3 regions of the Salinispirillum marinum genome follow, and region 1 is predicted to be linked to each of the others. Evidence: predicted binding sites of a transcription regulator. Region 1 holds the regulator's gene; each other region holds the start of a gene.
What was found. The regulator sigma-54, encoded in region 1, starts transcription at its own class of promoters, with help from an activator protein. The targets are predictions, from matches to a motif close to TGGCACNNNNNTTGCTNT.
Positions count from the first base shown of each region.

Region 1 (7,143 bases):
TTGCAAATGGGGCAGTAACTTCTTCCATTTCAAGGCATTAAACCCGTTCGGAATCGCCTTGCGTAACGGAGGTGGCACCTCCGGGTGGGCGAAACTGGCGGCGCCTGAAACAGCGCGACTCTGACGCTCTGGCTGGTTATCAATCATAGCCAACGTCTTTGCCAGCAATTGCTCATCGACATGGTCGCCCGGTAAATCGTCCAACAACACACCGGCCAAGGTTTCCAACTCGCGCGCCGACTTACGGCAGGCTTCGCAATAGCTTATATGTACCGCCACCATCAAGGTTTCGTGGTAATTGAGCTGGCCCGCTACGTACTCGGTCAACACGTCTAATTCTGGGTGAAATTTACTCATAGCCTTCTACCTCCAATCCGACGCGCAACTTCTTCAGCGCCAGTCGGATACGCGACTTGACCGTGCCCAAAGGCAAGTCAAGCTCGTCTGCTGCTTCTTGATGGGATTTGTCTTCCAAAAATACCTTGCCAATGACCTGGCGTTGCTCAATGGGCAGTCGGCCAATACCCATGCGAATATGACGCTCTACCGTCGACTGCTCAACCCAATCACTGCCATCACCTTCCGTATGCGGTTCGTTCCACATATCGTCCGAGTCTAAATGCCCCTGATGCTTGGTTTGTCGCCGAAGTAAATCAACTCGCAGGTTCCGGGCTATGGTAAAGACCCAGGTGGTTGCCGAGGCTTTTTCGCGGTCAAACAAATGCGCTTTGCGCCACAGGTTGGTCATCGTTTCTTGCACCAGTTCATCTGCCAACTGGTCGCCCATCATGGTCAGCCCGGAGGAGCGGGCGTAACCTTTAATTTGCGGTGCAAAATGGCGAAAGAGTTTGGCGAATGCATCTCGGCTTTGATTACCGGCGATAAGTTCCAGGCAATCAGCCCATTCGTCTGGTGTTGTCACAGTGGCCTTGCCTATGGAGGTCATGGGGTTAGCTCGCATGATCAAACAAATCCTAGGAATTTGACAGGGTTACGAGCCGACATTTACGTTGGATCACAGCGTGGGTTGAATTTCTTCTCGCAAGACTTGAAACAATTTGCGCCGGTGTTTGAACTGGCTGGCCGAGGTGTGGGGCTCATGCGCAGTTTGTTCTGCTTCTTGCTGAGCATTGCGGACCAACTGACGCAAATGTTGACGGTCGGCATGGGGAAAGGCATCAAAAAAGCGGGCTACGGCATCCGGATCTTCGATGAGTTCGGCACGCCACCGTTCACATAGGACGGTCAACTGAAGATGCACTTCGCTGCTGGGATCATTGAAATCGAGTGCTTTTTCGATGGCCTCGACGTCGGCATCTCGCATCAAACGGCCAATGTATTGCAATTGACGGCGTTTGGCTTCATGGCTTTTCAGGCGCTGTGACTCAAGCAACGCTAGCAAAAGAGATTCTTCAAGCGGAAACTCGCGCAATTTTTCCGCCGAAAGTTCAAGGAGGCGATTACCCACCGCTTGCAAACGTTCCATCTCGCGTTTGAGTTCCGATTTGGAAACTATTTCGATGTCGTTGTCTTCAACAACCATCTTTTTTTTACGCGCCATCTCGGTTATTCACCTTCTTCAAAATAATTATCGATTAATGCTTTTATGGCATCGTATGCGGCTTGCTCGTCGTCCCCTGACACCTCCAGGGTCAATTCTGTGCCTTTGCTGGCGGCCAACATCATGATGGACATGATGTTGCGCGCGTCCGAACGGCGGCCGTCTTTTTCCAGTATGACACTGCTGGAAAACTGCATGGCCAGCTTATTTAACTTGGCTGAAGCCCGCGCATGCAGACCCAATTTGTTGATGATGGTAATGGGTTCTCTGATCATGACAGCGTGGACTTCAACTCCCTGTGGCGTAATTGAACGGAGGTGTAACGGGGCCGGTAAATTTGGGCCAATTGTTGCGCGACATAGACCGAGCGGTGTTGGCCGCCGGTGCAGCCAATGGCAATCGTCAGGTAGGCCCGGTTGTTGGCGGCATAGCAAGGCAGCCAGCGATCCAGATAGCTGCGGATGCTGTCGATCATATCGCTCACATCCGGTTCCTTATGCAAAAATTTCTGAACCGGCTCGTCCAAGCCGGAATACTTGCGCAGTGCCGGGTCCCAATAGGGATTGGGTAAGCAGCGCACGTCGTAAATCAGGTCGGCATCGTGCGGTGTGCCATGCTTAAAGCCGAATGACATAAACAACAACGCCATTTCCTGACGCGAGGTACCTGCGACGCGCGTTTTTATCTGATCGCGTAGCTCGTAAATCGACAGCCCCGTCGTATCAATGTTCAGGTGGGCCATGTTTACGATGGTGTCGAGCAGGGCGCGTTCACCGTGGATGGCTTCTTGTAACGAGGTGTCGTCGCCGGTGAGTGGGTGCTTACGTCGGGTTTCAGAGAACCTTTTGTGTAAGGTCACTTCGTCGGCGTCTAAATAGACGATGTCTAGGTTTATGGTGTCCGGTAATTGCGCAACGATCTGTGGGAACTGACGCAACGCCTTGGTGGCGTTTCGCGCATCAATGCAGACGGCCACTTTTTGGTTAATGTTCCCTTGCAGCATTTCATTCGCCAATTCCGGCAACATGGTAATCGGCAGGTTATCGATGCAGGTATAACCGACATCTTCCAATACGTTCAGTGCGGTACTTTTACCGGAGCCGGAGCGTCCGCTGATAACGATGAGATCCATGTTGATGCTTCCGCAGGCTTATTCGGCGATGAACGCCGCGTAAAAGGCATGAGCATCCGGCGCCTGACGCATGGCCTTTAAGCGCGCGTCATCATTGAAGCGTTCAGCAACGCGAGACAGCAATTGTAGATGTTCCGTACGGGCTTCTTGCGGCACGATCAAGGTGAATACGATGTCGACCGGCTTCTGGTCGAGGGCATCAAATTCAATGGGCTCTTCGAGCTTTACCAGCAAACCGAAGGGGGCAGCGCAGTTTTCCAGCCGACAGTGAGGAATGGCTACGCCATTACCAAACCCGGTGGAACCGAGGCGCTCTCGCTCGATCAGGCTGTTAAACAAGGCATCCGCATCAAATTCCGGTTGCAAGGTGACGACATGATCGCTGATGAGTTGTAGGGTCTTCTTTTTGCTCTGGCTCGGCGCACCCCAAAGGGTGCGCTCCAGACTAACGACGTCGTTAAGGTTTGGCATAAAAAATTAGCGACCGTTCCCGTGCAGGCGATCTACGGTCTTTTCCTTGTGTTTGAGAAGTTGTCGGTCCAGCTTGTCGACCATCAGGTCAATCGCTGCATACATGTCTTCGTGCTCGGCGTCGGCAAACAGTTGACCCCCTTTGATGTGCAGGGTGGTCTCTGCCTTTTGTCGTTGTTTCTCTATGCTGAGCGTGGTTTGTACGATGCTGATTTGATCGAAATGTCGCTCCAATCGATCCAGTTTGGTGGTGACGTACTCGCGCAGTGGGTCGGTTAATTCTACATGATGGCCACTGATGTTTATTTGCATAGGATAACTCCTTCTCGCGAATGACAGGTCGTTAGGACAACGACCCCAAAAAAACGCTTTGTCTCTATGTAATAAGTGTAGCTGACTTTCGTTTCAAGTGATTGATCTGGATTAATGTTTTATTTACACAAGGGTCTTGCGTTCATTCGACGGCGGAATGTTCATGGCCTCACGGTATTTGGCAATGGTCCGGCGCGCTACATTGATCCCTTGATCTTTTAATAGGGTAGCAATTTTACTGTCACTGAGCGGCTTTTTGGTGTTTTCCGCACTGACCAACTTTTTAATCAACGCACGAATAGCGGTAGAGGAACACTCGCCACCGCTGTTGGTGCTGACGTGGCTGGAAAAGAAGTACTTCAGCTCGAAAATACCCCGTGGGGTATGCATGAATTTTTGTGTGGTGACCCGCGAAATCGTTGATTCATGCATTTCAACGGCTTGGGCGATGTCATGGAGAACCAACGGTTTCATGGCTTCTTCGCCGTATTCTAGAAACCCGCGCTGATGCTCAACGATTTGCGTGGCGACCTTGAGTAACGTTTCATTGCGGCTTTGCAGGCTTTTAATGAACCATTTGGCTTCTTGCAGGTTGTCTTTGATGTAATTGTTGTCTGCGCTGTTGTCGGCGCGCTTGATCATTGAGGCGTAACCGCTGTTAACACGTAAGCGAGGCGCAATTTCCGGGTTAAGTTCGACCAGCCAACGGCTGTGTTCGAGGTCTTTGCGCACGATGACGTCAGGAATCACATATTCCGATTCGTGGTTGGATATGCTGGTGCCGGGCCTTGGATTGGTTTGTTGGATCAACACCATGGCGTCGCGCAATTGCTCTTCCTTTATTCGCATCTTGCGCAGAATTTGCGGAAAATCTTTACTCGCCAGCAGGTCGGCGTAGTCCGTCACCAAACGAATCGCTTCTTTGAGCAGCGGGGTGTCGGCCGGTAGTTGGCGCAGCTGTATAGAAATGCATTCGCTGAGATTCTGCGCGCACACGCCGGTCGGCTCAAATTGTTGTAGCCGATGCAGTACCGCCATCATTTCGTCCATTTCCAGTGGGTCACCGTCTTGACCAAGCTCTTCTTCAAGTCCTTCAAAGATGTCTTCAATGGGTGAACACAACAGGCCGCTCGGCTCCACTGAATCGATGATGGCCGTCGCAATGATTCGGTCCCGTTCATTCATCGGGGTAAGATTCAACTGCCACATCAAATGATCGTATAAATTGTCATCCGCGACCGACTGATTTTCAAAGTTGTAGTCATCATCGCCGCTGGGCATAGAAGCGCTGGTGGGGGCGTGTTGGTAGATGTCATCCCAATTGCTGTCGACCGAGAGTTCATCGGGAATTTGTTCGTTCCACAGATCTTCTATTTGCGGGTCGTCGGCTTTATCGTTGCTGCTGACGGTAATCGATTGATCATCGGATTGACTGTTGGCGTCGTTTGCGGGCGCATGCTCATGATCCGCTTCATGTTCGTCAGCCACTTCTAATAGTGGGTTCGAGTCGAGCGCTTCTTGGATCTCTTGTTGTAAGTCCAGAGTGGATAGTTGCAATAATCGAATGGCTTGTTGCAGTTGAGGCGTCATCGTCAACTGCTGGCCCATTTTTAGCTGCAAACTGGTCTTCATGTCGCTCCTGATACTACCCGACGCGGCTCAGTGTTGGCCGCGAACTGTCTAAAAATAACCCGGGAAAAGGGTTTCACATTAAAGGCGGAAGTGTTCGCCGAGGTAAACCTCACGAACCTTTTGGTTGGCAAGTATATCGTTTGCGCCGCCCTCTGCAATAATAGTACCACCTCCGACGATATAAGCACGCGCACAAATGTCTAAAGTTTCTCTGACGTTGTGATCCGTGATCAAGACACCGATGCCTTTATCGCGTAATTGGTACACGATGTCCTTAATATCCGAGACGGAAATGGGGTCTACCCCGGCAAAGGGCTCGTCCAGCAGAATGAAGTCGGGCTCGGACGCTAACGCCCGGGCAATCTCAACGCGTCGTCGCTCACCGCCGGAAAGCGCGATGCCCAAGCTGTCGCGGATGTGCGTAATATTGAATTCTTCGAGTAGGGACTCCATTTTGCGATGGCGATCGGCTTTCGACAGTTCTTTGCGCAACTCCAGCACGGCCATGATGTTTTGTGCCACGGTCAGCTTGCGAAAAACCGAGGCCTCTTGCGGCAAGTAACCGACACCAAGCTGTGCCCGCTTGTGCATGGGCAGACCGGTCAGCGAGCGATCATCCAATAAAATGTCACCGGCATCATTGGCAACGAGGCCAACAATCATATAAAAACAGGTGGTTTTACCTGCACCGTTTGGCCCCAGCAAACCAACCACTTCGCCCGTGTTGACATAGAGTGATACGTCCGTGACGACACGGCGTTTACCGTATGTTTTGGCAAGATGCCGGGCGATCAGCTGTTTGGCCATTCTCTTCCTCATTGGTTAAGCACATGGAGACGCGTTCACCTTCACTGCCGTCCGGGGCGCGAAAGTTTGATTCAAAATCATCCGTTTCCTGGTTGTAGCGAATGTAATGTGCTGTCGCGATGTTGCGGCCCTGTTGCAGACGAGCACTGCCCTGTGCGGTAATCACGCCGGTTTCCGCATCGTAGGTCACCGTTTGGCCTTCCAAGCGGGTGATGGGTTCATCAAGGTCAAATTGGTCGGCTACCCAAGCCGGTTCGGTTCCCGACGCTACCAGGCGGGAAATTTCATTATTGTCATTGCGATAGACCACCACCTCTTGCCCTTCAATGTGCAGCGTGCCTTGGGTAATGACCACATTGCCCGTATACGTCATGACGTTAGCGCGTAAATTTCCCTGGTTGCGATCGGCCACAATATCGATGGGCAGGTCGCGGTCACCGGGAACGGCGTAGATGGCGCTGCTCAGCAACAGACTACTGATCAGGACGGAACGTTGAACGAACGTGCTCATGCAGGTCGAACTCCATGGTTTCAAGGTTCAAGGTCATGCCAATGGCATCCGTGTTCATGCGTTCTCCTTGGCGAATATTGACCGCTTGCTCGGTGGTCGCCAGTTGAGACGCTGTGTCATATTGCAGTTGTTCTGTGTGAATGACCAGCGGTGTTGGGTGGTCCGGGTCGTTGGTTACCACAACATTCCCGGTTAACAGCCAATGTTGCCCTTGCTGTACTCGGGCGGTGTCAGCCGTCAAATGGTTAGGTGGAGTGCCTGCAGCGCGGACTATGGGTTGCGTGAGCCATAATTCGTCATTGGCGGAATAGTATTCTGCAGCGCTGGCCGTGAGTGTGGAAACCCATGTGCCATCAGCCTTTACGGTAACGCGCTCAATACCTTGCATGCGCAATTGTGGGAGGGCGGCGCTCTCTTCCGTGACGACAGGGGCCAAAGGGGTGGTGCGCGCTGACCACCATAACCCGAGCACACTGAGCCCGATGGCCAGTAACGGAAGGCCCCAGCGCCAAGCCACTACGCCACTCCGGCGCGCAGCAAATCATGCATGTGAACGATGCCAATGGGTTCATGATTGCTGTCGATAACAACCAGTGCGGTGATCTGTGCTTGCTCCATCACATACAATGCCTCCGCCGCCAACGCACCCGGCCCGATGGTTTTTCCGCCGCGATGCATAACATCGGTCACACGTGCGGCTTTAAGGTCAATATCGCG
Region 1 covers NZ_JBHSAL010000001.1:40,859-48,001, reverse strand. Annotated here, with positions in the region: gene ACFOSD_RS00245 (ChrR family anti-sigma-E factor) at 1-357, opposite strand, end outside; gene ACFOSD_RS00240 (sigma-70 family RNA polymerase sigma factor) at 350-922, opposite strand; gene yjgA (ribosome biogenesis factor YjgA) at 1,016-1,561, opposite strand; gene ACFOSD_RS00230 (HPr family phosphocarrier protein) at 1,567-1,836, opposite strand; gene rapZ (RNase adapter RapZ) at 1,833-2,693, opposite strand; gene ACFOSD_RS00220 (PTS sugar transporter subunit IIA) at 2,712-3,164, opposite strand; gene hpf (ribosome hibernation-promoting factor, HPF/YfiA family) at 3,171-3,476, opposite strand; gene ACFOSD_RS00210 (RNA polymerase factor sigma-54) at 3,600-5,108, opposite strand; gene lptB (LPS export ABC transporter ATP-binding protein) at 5,187-5,915, opposite strand; gene lptA (lipopolysaccharide transport periplasmic protein LptA) at 5,869-6,426, opposite strand; gene lptC (LPS export ABC transporter periplasmic protein LptC) at 6,389-6,943, opposite strand; gene ACFOSD_RS00190 (KpsF/GutQ family sugar-phosphate isomerase) at 6,943-7,143, opposite strand, start outside.

Region 2 (7,143 bases), 220 kb from region 1:
AATACAGTTCATGCGTACCTGGCTTGCACGATAAATGAATTAATTCTTTAATCCAGTCTGGGCCTGAGCGAGCACATTGACCATGGTTAACTCGGGCCTATTATATTTGCTGACTGGCAACGTCTCGATCGGAGGTAAACCGAAATGATGCTATCTAAATACGTTAACAAACAGAGCCTCATCGGCTCTGCCGCTGCCGTCGTTGTTCTCGCTGGGGCGAGCGTTTTATTTTACCCGGCACAACGCTCTATCGGGGCCGACACCACCAAAGAAATGAGCATTAACGCCCTGTCAGAGCAACTTCCTGCCCGTCAGGTCACTATGTTCAGCGACCCCAACTGTGGTTGCTGTGGCAGTTGGGCTGAACACTTGGTAGCGCATGGTTACGAGGTCACCGTCACACATACCGATGCCTTGAACGAAGTCAAAGATGCGCACGGCATACCGCACAGTATGCGATCTTGCCACACGGCCCTGATCGACGGCTTGGTTGTTGAAGGGCATGTACCCGTGACGGCCATTGAGAAGTTACTGACCAACCCAATGCCCTTCGGTGAGAACACCGTTGGCATCTCAGTACCGGGCATGCCGCTGGGTTCACCCGGCATGGAAATGGGTCGATATCAGGATTTCGACGCGGTGGCCTTTACCGTAGAAGGCAATACGGCTGTGGTAGGCGAATATCGTTTTTAACTTCGCCTACCTACGCGGCTCAACGCTGCTGAAAATAGGTGTCGGCAATTGCGACATGAACCCGGTTAAATCCGATCTGCATGTTATCAACAAAGGCATGCAGGTCCTGTGGTTCATGGGCCAGTTGGTACACGCGTGCAGTGATGAGGGCATCCCGCATGTCGGCCAGTTCATGTTCCACCGTTTCACTGCGTGCTAAGGGCTGCAAGGCATCGGATAGCGCGCCCAAACTGCACGCAACGGCCCGAGGAAATTGCGTATCCTGTAAAAGGAACCGCAATACATCCGGGCCCTTGACGCGCAAGCGCACATGTTGGCGATACATCTGATAACCCGTGAGTGACTTCAACACACTCATCCATTGCAGGTTTTCAAAGGGCGTCAGTTCTTCTGGGGTTTTCGGTAACAGGTTCGCGGAACGCGCATCAATGATTCGGGTCGTCATGTCGGCACGTTCCAGTTGCCGCCCTAAAGACAAAAAGGTTTTTACCCGCGTATTGCTCAACGTGCCCTCAATTAATCCAATCACGGCCTGAATGCTGCGAATAACGCGCTGCAAGAACGCATCACGATTGCGCGGCGTTATGCCTTTTTCCACTCGATCACGCGTGCTCAAATAAAGCTGGTTCACTTCTTCCCAGATTTCACGGGGCATAATATCCCGCGTAGTGCGCAAATTTTCCCGCGCATACGCCAACGATGACAAAATCGAACTCGGAAAAGTCAGGTCTCCACATAAAAAGCTCAACACGTTTTGTTCGGTGCTTTTTTTGTAGCGCTCGGCAAAGGCGTCTTCACCTTCCAGAATCACCACCAAGGAATCCCAATCCACTTTTTCGGCACTGGGAAAGTCCAACAACAGATGACCATTAACGCTGATCAAACGGGCAGTATCTTCAGCGCGCTCTAAATAGCGGGCCAGCCAATAGAGGTTTTCTGCGACTCTCGACAACATAATTACAGCCCTCGTCCATCAACAATCCACGTATCTTTACTGCCACCACCTTGTGAGGAGTTGACCACCAATGAACCCTTGGTGAGTGCCACGCGGGTTAAGCCGCCCGTTGTGACATAGGCTTGCGGTCCCGACAAAATAAAAGGCCGTAAATCGACATGTCGAGGCTCCATGACCCCATCAAACAACGTCGGTGCGGTCGACAAGGCCAACGTTGGCTGGGCCATGTAATTGCGGGGATCACGCTTAATGCGCTCGGCAAAATCCGCACGTTCTTCCGCGGTAGCATAGGGACCGATCAACATGCCGTAACCACCGGACTCGTTAGCAGGTTTCACCACCAGCTTGTCTAAATTCGTCAGCACATAATTACGGTCTTTTTCTCGCATGCACAGATAACTGGGCACATTGGGCAACAGGGCCTCTTCACCCAAATAGTATTTGATGATTTCCGGCACGAAGGCGTAAACCACCTTGTCGTCGGCGACACCCGCTCCCGGTGCATTCACTAAGGCAACGTTACCGTTACGCCATGCCCGCATGAGTCCCGCGGCGCCTAACTGAGATTCCGGGTTAAAGGCTTCAGGGTCGAGGAACAAATCATCAACCCGACGATAAATCACATCCACACGCTGCAAACCATCGACCGTACGCATGTACACACAGTCGTCTTCCTGCACCACCAGATCCGACCCTTCGACCAGAGCCACCCCCATTTGCTGAGCCAGATAAGAGTGTTCAAAATACGCCGAGTTAAAGATACCAGGGGTCAAAACAACAATTTCTGGGTCATCCCCCGGTCGCGGCGACATCGACACCAACATGTCATAGAGGTGTGCACAGTAGTCATCCACCGGCTCAATACGCCCAGTCGCAAACATCTCCGGCAGAATACGCTTGGTGACGTTGCGGTTTTCCAACATGTAAGACACCCCGGAAGGAACCCGCAAGTTATCTTCCAGTACATAGAGCGTGCCGTCTTTGTCACGTACTAGGTCAGAACCACAAATGTGCGCCCAGGTTCGGTGCGGCGGACTGATACCGACACATTGCGGACGAAAGTTCACCGATTGCGCCAGCACTTCAGCCGGGAACACACCCTCTTTAATGATGCGCTGGTCATGATACAAATCATCGATGAACAAATTTAGGGCATGCACGCGCTGCTTTAGCCCCTTTTCGGTGCGCAACCATTCTTGTTTTTCGATGATCCGGGGGACTATATCAAACGGCCAAGTTCGCTCAATGGTGGCGTGTTCGGAATAAACGGTAAAAGTTATACCCATGACTTGAATGGCAACATCCGCAGCCCGTTTCAGCTCGTTTAAGTCTTCGGTGGTTAATCCGGACAAGTAACGGCACAACGTATCAGCGGCAGCATGCGGAACGCCGGGGGCGCGCATCAATTCATCATAAAAGCCGTTGGTCGCGTATGCTTTCCAATTCAGTTCACTCATTCTTCAGCACTCCATGGTTCTCTCTTATTACCGCCTGCCTTGTCGATACTCTAGCAGGTGATGCGGCACGCTGGCTTTCTTTCGTCTTTATTTAGCCATACCGTAGCAATAGCTGTACCATCTAAGCATCAACACCTTCGGTGGCACAAGGCTTGCTGCAAAACGCAAGAACATAACCACGTTTTCGCTTGTCACCCATGCTGTCGATTGTGGACAATCTCACCTTGATCTTAACGCAGGAACGTCTAATAAGATGCCTAAAAGTTCCCTCACGTCAGAAGAACTGCGGCAACTCTTGCACGAATACCAGGTGCCGGACGACTGCCACAACGAATTGTTTAGCCCCGATGGTCATCTGCGCAGCGGTTGGTCTTGGGTTATGGATGATATTGCGGACATTGGCTTGGATGGTCTGGCCCAGCAAGCGGACGAAGCACAGCACTTGCTGCATGAGAACGGTGCAACCTTTAATGTCCACAAAGACGAGCCGCAACGCATACGTTCTTGGGCTCTAGACCCTATTCCTTACATCATCGCCACCGAAGAGTGGGCCGAATTAGAGCAAGGTCTGGCGCAACGCAGCCGCTTGCTGGAAGCGCTGGTCGATGACTTATATGGGCCGCGCCGGGTCATCGAAGAGGGCCTCCTGCCCGCCGAATTGGTTTTTAGCCATCCGTCCTTTCTTTTTTCGGCGGTGGGCGATGCACTGACCGCGGAACAAAGGCCAATGCTGATTCTGCATGGCATGGATGTGGTACGAGATGCAGCTGGCGCGTGGCGCATTCTATCCGACTTGGTGCAAGCGCCCACCGGCTCCGGCTATGCCCTGGAAAACCGGATTATTCTTGCCCGTGCTCTGCCCCGGCTGTATCGCGAGGCTCCGCTCTGTCGCCTTGCCGGTTTCCTACAAATTCAACATCGCACCCTCCTGGAACTGGCGCAAACCCCGCGTGAAGAACCCAACATCGTTTTATTAACCCCAGGCCCCGGCAGTGCGGGTTACTTCGAACACGCCTGGCTGGCAAATTATATGAATTTCTCCCTGGTCGAGGGCGGAGACCTCGTTGTCCGTGACGGTCAAGTCGCCATGCGCTCCTTGGGGGGGTTAAAACGCGTTGACGTGATTGTCCGGCATATTACCGATCCTTGGTGTGATCCACTGGAACTGCGCGGCGATTCCCTGCTTGGCGTGCCTGGCCTTATGCAGGCAGCGCGGCGAGGTGAAGTAGAAATTGCAAATACCTTAGGGGTTGGCGTGTTGGAACACCCGGCTTTGGCTGGCTTTCTGCCATCATTGTGTGAATTTCTCTTGCAAGAGCCCCTGTTGCTGCGCGGCAAAGATACGCGCTGGTGTGGGGACGACCAACAATGTCAGGACGTGACACGTCAGCTTTCCGACTGGCAAATACAGCACGTGCATGAGCCACAAAACGTCATCGACCCCCGACAGATGGACAGCACTGAGCGCGCGAAGTTAAACCAGGAACTGTGCGAGAACGGTCACTTATATACTGCCAGCAAGGCGCTTCAGCCCAGCATGGCCCCGTGTTTCAACCGCGCCAATGCCACGATCGAAGCACATGCTGTCTATCTGCGTTTTTTTACCCTGACGGATCCGGAAGACATGCGCAAGCCTGCTCTGGAACGCGCCTTCCGCGTGATGCCAGGGGGTTTGGCTTGGGTATCGGACCACGCGGAGACACTCATTGACAGTGACCTCGTCAAGGACATTTGGGTACTGGCACCGGTGCCACAACCACACATCAGCATGTTACAGCACGCTCATAAGCCTATTATTGCCACCCGCGACGGAGAGGACTTACCGACCCGTGTTGCCGAAAGCTTATTCTGGATGGGACGCTACGGTGAGCGCCTGGATAACCGTGCTCGCTTGCTGCGTGAATCGTTAACCCACTTGCTGGAATATGGTCAACGCAACTTAGCTGAATCCGTCATTTCCGACCTTTTCGTTGCCTTGCGAATCAACCTTCAGGACGTGCATAACCTGCAAAGTATGGAAAGCCGAAAAAGCCCAAAAGCGATGGTCGGCAAAACCAATCCGCAGTTTTTATTGATGCGCAAGCAGTTGCTTGCTTTGTTGAGTGAAGAAGCACCCGACAATTTGCCGTGGTTGTTCTCCTTATTGTTGCGTAACGGTCGTGCGGCACGCGCCCACCTCGGTGACGACGCGTGGCGTACTCTAAACACCTTGCGGCAAAAGCTGGAAGAACAAACACGTAGCCCCGGTGCGACCAGTGCACGGCGCAGCCTCGAAGAAGTGATCACTTACTTGGCGGCATTTTTTGGCCTGTGCAACGAAACCATGCCACACCATTACGGCTGGCGTTTTATGGACATCGGACGGTTTATTGATCGCTTGCAATCCACGTTAGATCTGCTGCGCTTGGCGCTGGTGTCTTCCACCCGCCCCGGCATACCGCTCTGGGAGGTCGTATTGGCCAGTACCGATAACCTCACCGCCTATCGGCGACGCTATCGGTCTCAGCTGTATCCTATTGCCATTCTGGACTTGTTGTTATTCGATGAGACTAACCCACGGTCCGTTGGCTATATGCTCAAGCGATTGGGACGGCAAATTGAACGTTTGCCCAATCAGACCGGCACACCCTTTCGCAGCCGTGAAGCGCGACTGGTCATTGAGGCGACCAGCCGATTGCATTTGGTAGCACCGGAGAGCCTGAGTGAGCTCGATCACTCAGAGGAAGCGCTCGCCGTACTGGCACAACTGCTAACCGACTTAATGGAGCCCATTTCCGCCTTGTCCGACGCCATATCACACAGCCATTTCAGCCATGCCGAAACCCCCCGGCAACTGGTAAACGTGCAGGGGGGAGTGTAATGCGCTATCGCCTTCGCCACACCACACGCTACGAGTATTCCAGCGCCGTAACCCTAAGCCACAATGAAGCGCGCCTCAAAGTGCGTGAATTACCCTGGCAACATGGCGAACACGCCGCTTTTGATATCGAACCCACCGCAACCCGTCTACATGAGCGGCATGATTTCTTTGGCAATCATGTGTTGTATTTTGCGATTCAAGATGTTCACGACGCCATGGCCGTCACCGCCACCAGCGAAGTAGTAACCGATGCGACGCAACTCCCGCAGTTCAATTATACGCAGAGCTGGGAACACGCGGTGCAGCAACTGCGCAGCACTGCACTGCAACACAGTCCGGATACCTATGAAGCACGCCTCTTTACCATGAACTCCAATTATATAAAACGTAGCAGGGACTTGGCGGCATTTGCGCGGCGCTCCTTTACCCCACATCGGCCACTGACCGAAGCACTATTGGATCTGAACGCCCGTATATTCCACGAATTTACCTACGACCCCGAATTCAGTTCCTTAGCTACGCCCATCACCGAAGTGATGGCAAGTAAGCGGGGGGTCTGTCAGGATTTTGCCCACCTCGCCATTGGTGCCCTGCGCTCCATCGGTCTCGCCGCTCGTTACGTTAGCGGGTACCTAGAAACCGACCCACCACCGGGACAAACCAAGCTGATCGGCGCAGACGCTAGCCATGCTTGGCTTTCGGTCTGGATACCCGACGCCGGGTGGATGGACATTGATCCCACCAACGGCGGGGTGCTAACAGAACGTTACTTAACGCTCGGCTGGGGGCGCGACTATGCCGATGTACCACCGCTCAAAGGGGTTATGAGCGGTGGTGGTAATCACAGCCTGCATGTAGAAGTGGACGTACTTCCGATCTAAAGATCGGCAAATCTCATCCAGATCTAGCGTGCATCCTGTAACAATTGTTCTGCCAAATTCTTTACATTGTTGTAGGAACTGGTCGCACCGGAATAGGCGTCGAGCTGTTCGGCATCGCCGGTCTTCACTAACTGTTGAATATAGCCCGGGTAGGCCGATAACTGCGATATGCCCGCAGCGGCCCGCCAGCGCCCAGCGTAGCCGTAGTCACGGAGTTTGCTATTGGTGACCGCACCTTCAGCATTGCGCTGGACTTCATCATAGTGAGCGCTCACCACATAACCGCCGTTTATCGTT
Region 2 covers NZ_JBHSAL010000001.1:265,570-272,712, forward strand. Annotated here, with positions in the region: gene copM (CopM family metallochaperone) at 1-34, shown strand, start outside; gene ACFOSD_RS01385 (DUF411 domain-containing protein) at 145-693, shown strand; gene ACFOSD_RS01390 (alpha-E domain-containing protein) at 713-1,648, opposite strand; gene ACFOSD_RS01395 (circularly permuted type 2 ATP-grasp protein) at 1,651-3,105, opposite strand; gene ACFOSD_RS01400 (circularly permuted type 2 ATP-grasp protein) at 3,359-5,965, shown strand; gene ACFOSD_RS01405 (transglutaminase family protein) at 5,965-6,846, shown strand; gene ACFOSD_RS01410 (cytochrome b5 domain-containing protein) at 6,870-7,143, opposite strand, start outside.
Region 2: ACFOSD_RS01395 (circularly permuted type 2 ATP-grasp protein) is a predicted target of sigma-54. The motif match lies at 3,208-3,225, and genes of this name have one in related genera.

Region 3 (7,143 bases), on a different contig from region 1:
CTGTTCTACCCCTCTGGCAGCAAACATACCAAATGATCGGGACGGCGAATCAACAGTCCAGTGGGCAGGTCATAGGTTGGTTGGATGAAGGGCTATTGCTGCGTGAAAGCTTTGGTGCTGCTGTTGATAACGCGGCAATGGAGGGTGCGGCCGAACAGGCCGGTGAACACTGCTTGCGTTGGGTGGCACTGCCAGATCCTGGAAACTCCAGAACACTCTGCGGACAGGCGATCAGCCGCCTGCAGGATGCGGAAGAGGCCATGCTGCTCTGGCGTCGCTTCAGTCCGGAGGAATGAAATTTTCGGGTGGTTTTACGGCATGAAAATTGCTCTTTCTTCGGTATATCTTCGTGTGTCAAAAAATGGTTAACCTCATGCGTGTATTAAATCGATTGTTATGGCTGGGTGTGTTGGGTTGTTTGTCTACCGTGGCCGTGGCTGACCGCATCAAAGACATCGCGTCCGTCGCGGGTGTGCGCGACAACCAACTGGTGGGTTACGGCTTGGTGGTGGGTCTTGACGGCACGGGTGATCGTGCGCCCTTTACCAACCAAACCTTCAGCAACATGATGGCGCAATTTGGCATCACCATTCCGGAAGGCGTAGACCCGCGTTTACGCAACGTGGCCGCAGTATCCATTCATGCCACCTTGCCAGCCTTTGCCCGATCAGGGCAGCCGATTGATGTCACGGTATCCTCGTTGGGCAATGCCAGTTCGCTGCGCGGCGGCAGCTTGTTGTTGGCCCCGTTACGTGGCGCAGACGGGAACACCTATGCCGTGGCGCAAGGTAATTTGTTGGTGGGTGGTTTCGGAGCCGAAGGGGCTGATGGGTCCAGCATCACCGTCAACGTACCGAGCGCGGGGCGTATCCCCGGTGGTGCTATCGTTGAGCGTGAAGTTGCCAGCGGCTTTAACGAAGGCGATTACCTTACGTTTAATTTGAACCGTGCGGATTTTACGACGGCAACTCGCATGGCGCAGACGATTAATGATCTGTTGGGCCCCAACAGCGCTTATGCGATGGACGCCGGTAGCGTGCGGGTGACCGCGCCGCGTGATTCGAATCAACGGGTTTCTTTTTTGGCAGTGCTGGAAAACTTGGAAGTGCAGCAGGGTGAAGGCCGGGCGAAAGTGATTGTGAATTCACGCACGGGCACCATCGTGATCGGTCAGCATGTGCGCATTTCGCCGGTGGCCATTACGCATGGCAATTTGACGGTAACCATCGACCAAACCTTACAGGTAGCGCAGCCTGAACCCTTTACCGAGGGTGAAACCGTGGTAGTACCGGATGCGGAAATCGCTATCGATGAAGAAGAAAACCGCATGTTCCTATTTGGCCCAACAGCAACGTTGGAAGACGTGGTGACGGCGGTAAATGAAGTGGGTGCGTCGCCCAGTGACTTGATGGCAATTCTAGAAGCCATGAAGCAGGCCGGTGCGTTGAACGCTGAGTTGATTGTCATTTAATCCGTCTCTTTTATCCGCCAAACAGCCGTAGAGTATATGCCTACGGCGCTCCAGGGCAGGCCGGGAGTCGCGCCTTAAGGCATATACTCTCCGCCAGTTTGGCCTACTATGCACTGGCATACGAATTTCACAAACTTACCCACGACTCAATCCCACAATCCCCTTCTGGCACGCCATTTGCTGATACAACTACAGTGAATCTGTAACAGAGAATGGTATGGCCTTAAATAGCTTCAGTAATACAGCATCCAGCAACGCCTTTGTCTACACCGACCTGCAAGGACTTGAGTCGATCAAGCGGCAGGCCGGCAGTGACGAAGAAGGCGCGCTGCGTGCCGTTGCCGAGCAATTTGAGTCCATGTTCACGCAGATGATCATGAAAAGCATGCGTGAAGCCACGAAAACCCTGAACCCCGACAGTTTCCTGAGCTCCTACGAAACCGAGTTCTACGAACAAATGCTGGATGAACAGATGTCGCTGAACATGTCGCAACAGGGCGGCATGGGGTTGGCCGATGCACTTTATCAACAATTGAGCAGCCAAGCTCAACGAGCAAAAGGCGGCAATGGTTCGCCGGATGTGTTGCCGCTTGACCGGCATGGACGGGCAATTTTACCGGCCACCTTGCGGGCACCCGAAGCGAATACTCTGCCGTCGGTAACCAGTCCTGGTGATACGGAGTTATTGGAATCTCTGTCATCAATGTCACCCGAATCGAATTTAACCGCCGAACAAAAGCAGGCGCTGTTCAACACGCCGGAAGACTTTGTGGCAGCGGTGATACCGCACGCGGCGGCCGTGGCGGAAGAAATGAATGCCGACCCTCGTTATTTGGTGGCGCAGGCGGCGTTGGAAACCGGTTGGGGTCGTCACGTAATCAGTCGGGCCGATGGTGACAGCAGCCACAATCTATTTAACATCAAGGCCGATCATCGTTGGTCTGGTGATCGCGCTACGGTAACCACCAAGGAGTATCTGGCCGGACGGCCGGTCAACGTTCAGGCGGCCTTCCGGGCCTATGAGAGTCTGGATCAAAGTTTTGCCGATTATCGCCAGTTCCTCAGCAGTAGCCCGCGTTATGCCGAGGCGCTCGCTGTCGCCGATGATGGTGCTGCCTATGTTGAAGCCTTGCAAGCCGCAGGCTATGCGACTGATCCGCAATATGCCGAGAAAATACAACGCATTGCCCAAAGTCCGATGATGGACGCGCTGTTTCATCAAACCTTAGCCGTTCTAGGAGAGCAGCCATGAGCTTACTGAATTCTGCCCTGACCGGGTTGAGTGCATCGCAAAAGCACCTGGAGGTTATAGGTAATAACATTTCCAACGCCAACACGCCCGGCTATAGCCGCCAGGAAGTGGTGGTGAATTCGGCTGATTCTCAGTTTATGGGTGTCGGGTATGTGGGTTCCGGGGTTGAAATTACCACTATTCGTCGGCTCTATGACCGCTTTGCGACGGAACAACTGCGCACGGATACGCAGCAATTTAAAGGGTTTGAGTCGTATCGGGACAACATTGATCAAATCAACAAACTCTTGGGCGATGAACGGACCGGCATTGGCCCGGTCTTGACCGAGTTCTTTTCAGCCTTGCAAACGGCATCGGACAGCCCTGGGTTTATACCCGCACGGGAAGCCTTTCTGGGTTCCGCCAGTGTGTTGCAGGATCGTTTTAATTTGGTCTATGAGCGTATGGACCAACAAAACACCACCATCAATAACCAGCTGCAAAGTTTTGCCGGTGAAGTGAACACCATTTCCCAGTCCATCGCGCAGTTGAACCAAGACATCGCCAACTCGGTTGGTGACGCCCGGCGCGCGCCACCCAATGAGCTACTGGATAAGCGGGATGAGCTGGTGCGACAGCTCTCCGAGCTGGTCGGTGTGGATGTCGTGGAAGCCGATGGCAATTACGATGTCTACATCGGCTCCGGGCAAGCACTGGTGTTGGGGTACGAGTTCAACCGCATAGAAGTGCAGCCGGGTATTAAAGACCCGAGTCGGTTTGACTTGGTCTACCTAAACCGCAAAGAACGCACCGTGGTAACAGACATTGTATCCGGTGGACAAATTGGTGGTGTGCTCAAATTCCGTAATGAAAACCTGGACGAGGCCCTGAACTATTTAGGGCGGGTAGCCATTGGGGTGGCCACGGCGTTTAACGAACAACAAGCGGTAGGCATCAACCTGTTCGGCAACTTTGGCTCTGATATGTTTACCGACTACAACGATGTAGCATTGGCACGGGGCCGGGTGCAGTACAACTTTAACAATGCACGACCAACCGACCGTGTAGTGGAAGTCTATATTCGTGACATCAACCAGCTTTCCACCAGTGACTATGAAATGCGTTTCACCGGCCCGCGCGATGCCAACTATGAAATCATTCGGGTGGATGATGGTGAAGTGGTCAGTAACGGCGTTATTTCAGGTGAGCGTCCGGCCACGTTGAGCTTTGAAGGGGTCGAGGTAAAACTCGTGTCCGGCAGTTTTCAAGCCGGAGACCGTTTCTTGTTTCAACCCACGCGTAGCGGTGCACGCGATTTTTCTCAAGTCTTGAAACAACCGGCAGAATTGGCCTTTGCGATGCCCATCAGTGGGGGTGCGAGTTTATCCAATCAAGGCACCGGTGATATTAACCAAGGTGTTTTATTGGATGCCAATACGGATTCATTTGCCGTACCGGGGGAGTTATCGCCGCCCATACTCGTGGTGTTCAATACCCCTACGTCGTACAGCTTATTGGATAACAGTGATCCTCAGCGACCACGCCAATTGCAACCGCCGATGCGTAATTTACCCTTTACGCCGGGTGTCGCTAACGCATTGTTCTCCAACAATGTGGGTGAAACTCAGGTCACGAGTAATGCTGGTTGGCTACCCAAGGTGCCCTTCACACAGTCCGCCAGTCAACCCGATTTTTGGCCGAATAATGGGTTCAATGCCGAGCGTGTGACGTTTCAAACAATAGGTGCGGATGGTGAGCCGCAACTGCTTGAGCGGCTGTCAATACCGGCAGGGGCGACGGCCGCTGAAGTAGCCGCTGCGGTAAGTGCTATTTCCGGTGTCAGTGCGCGAGCATTTACCGAAGTAGAATTATCCAATTTTCAGTTCGCCAGTCCGCCGGAAAATGGCGATTTACGCACCGAGATTTTCATCAATGGTGTCGACATCACCATGTTGGGTGAAACGGTTGGGGAGGTGCAGGGCATCTTCAAACCGGGTTTTGAACGCGATGTTCCAGACCCGATTACCCCAAGTTTTATCGCGGGTCGCATTAACAGCAGTTACGCCTTGGAAGAATTGGGAATTACGGCCGTCAGTGACGGTGAATCAGTGCGGATTTTCTCTTCCACCGGCGAAGATATTCGCATCGAATACAAGGGTGACCGTGAACTGGGTGGCGCAGTAGGCGCAGGCGACAGTTTGGAAATCAGTAATGGCCAGGAGACGTTTCTGGATGCTATCGGTGCGGATACGCGCGGGTTACTCAGTGCCAATCGTGGCTTCGATTTTTCTGACCGTGGGCCTTACCTTTACGAATTCACCACACCCTATGGTGATAAAGCTTCCATCGAACTGACCGATAACTATGCAACCGGTGAAGAGTTGCAATTGGGTATTGCGCAAAAGATTGAAGCCGAGTTGGCGTCGCAAGAGCGGATAAAGCGTAATGATCCTTGGTTGAACGGTGCTGACGCACCGGGACGTGTTGCTGTCTCTATTGATGAGCGCGGCAACATGAGCTTCAAGGTGGTGATGAAGGTGGAAGGCTTGGGCGAGAATGCCTCCCAAAAGCTGACCATGGGCGGACAGGTGGATGTGCGCATGGATGAAGGCATTTCGCTGGCTTCAGAGCCATCGTATGGCAATCTGTTTGGCGGTAATCCTGTCGCGCAACCTACCTTCACGGGCTATCAATTTGAAATTGACGGCCGGCCGGAAGCCGGAGATCGCTTTAATATTGGCTACAACAAAGACCCCAGTGCAGATAACCGCAACTCGGAACGCATGATTGATCTGCAAACCAAGAAAACGCTGAGTGGGCGAGACGGCGGGCTGAATTTCAACGATGCCTATTCGCAACTGATACAACAGATCGGGCTATCAACCCGGCAAGCCCAGGTAAACACGGATACATCGCGCGTGTCCTTGGATCAATCCGTAGCGGCTCAGCAGCAGGTCTCCGGGGTTAATTTGGATGAAGAAGCCGCGCGCTTGGTTAGATTTGAGCAGGCTTACAACGCCAACGCACAGATGATACGCATTGCGCAAGAAGTCTTTAATGCCTTGTTGGCCGCGTTTTAATGAATTTTTAGGGCTCACTGCAGCGTTTGCGGCGGCCGAATGAGTGATTTTTGAGGGCACCACCATGGCGGATCGGTTATCCAGCTATCAAATTTCAGCGTCATCGCTGAACAACATATTGCGTTTTCAAGCGCAAGTGGCGAAGACATCGGAGCAAGTCAGTACCGGCCGCAAAGTCGTCACCCCGGCCGATGATCCGGTGGCGAATAGCCGAATTCTGCAATTGGATCAAGAAATTGCGCTAGGGGCACAATACGAAAAAAACATCGATTCATTGCGTGGTCGCTTGGAATACCAAGAGTCCATCATGGTCGGTATGGAAACGGTGCTGCAACGGGTGCGCGAACTGACTGTAGCGGCGGGTAACGGAACGACGACCATTGCCGACCGGCAAGCCTATGCCGCCGAAATTAAACTGCGCGCCGACGAATTTCTACAACAGGTCAACAGTAAGGATGCCAGTGGTGAATTTCTGTTTTCCGGCTTCTCCGGTCAAACGCAGGCGTTTGTAAAAAATCCCGGTGGTGGCTTCACCTATCAGGGAGATGAAGGTCAACGACTTATTCGGATCTCCAACTCCAACAGCGTGCCGGTGAGCGATAACGGCAAAGACATTTTTCTGGATGTGCCGGTTAAAAAGCCATCCTTTTATACCTACGCCAGTGAATTGAACCGCGGGCAGCCGGTGGGGGTGATCTCGCAGGGCATTATTGCCGACCAAGAAGCCTTCTCTGCTTTCTTTCCGGAAGACGCCATTATTACCTTCAATAATGAGCTGGATATTGAACCACCGGGCCCCAACTTTACCGTACGGCAACGCAGCGATGGCAAAGTGATTGAGGGCTTGGCCAACCAAGCCTATTTCCCCGGTATGCAGGTAGGGTTTGCCGGGTTGCAAATCGGCGTTACGGGCAACCCCGCCCCGGGTGATAGTTTTGTGGTCGAAAGCGCCAAAAAACAAGGGCCTCTGTACACCATGGAACGCTTGGTCGGCGGCTTGATGACCTTGGGTGACAGTGCCGAAGATACCGCCAAAGTTGCGACCTTACTGGCCGACTCGCTGGACAACATAGACGCTGCGATTGAGAACGTCTCGATTTATCGTTCTAAGATCGGTGCTCGGTTAAATACCGCCGAGACGACGAAAGATATTCACATGGACTTAGGCTTGGTCGCGAAGGATGTACGCTCGAACTTGGCCGACATTGATTACGCGGAAGCCGTCAGCCGACTGCAAATGGAAACCTTGGCCCTTGAGGCAGCACAGCAGACTTATGTAAAGGTAGCGAGTTTGACGCTTTTTAACTTCTTACGTTAAAGCGGTTACGTTAAAGCGGTTACGTTAAAACGGTCACGCTAAC
Region 3 covers NZ_JBHSAL010000002.1:848,816-855,958, reverse strand. Annotated here, with positions in the region: gene ACFOSD_RS11130 (hypothetical protein) at 1-296, shown strand, start outside; gene ACFOSD_RS11125 (flagellar basal body P-ring protein FlgI) at 374-1,471, shown strand; gene flgJ (flagellar assembly peptidoglycan hydrolase FlgJ) at 1,689-2,723, shown strand; gene flgK (flagellar hook-associated protein FlgK) at 2,720-5,782, shown strand; gene flgL (flagellar hook-associated protein FlgL) at 5,847-7,100, shown strand; gene ACFOSD_RS11105 (hypothetical protein) at 7,139-7,143, opposite strand, start outside.
Region 3: flgJ (flagellar assembly peptidoglycan hydrolase FlgJ) is a predicted target of sigma-54. The motif match lies at 1,638-1,655, and genes of this name have one in related genera.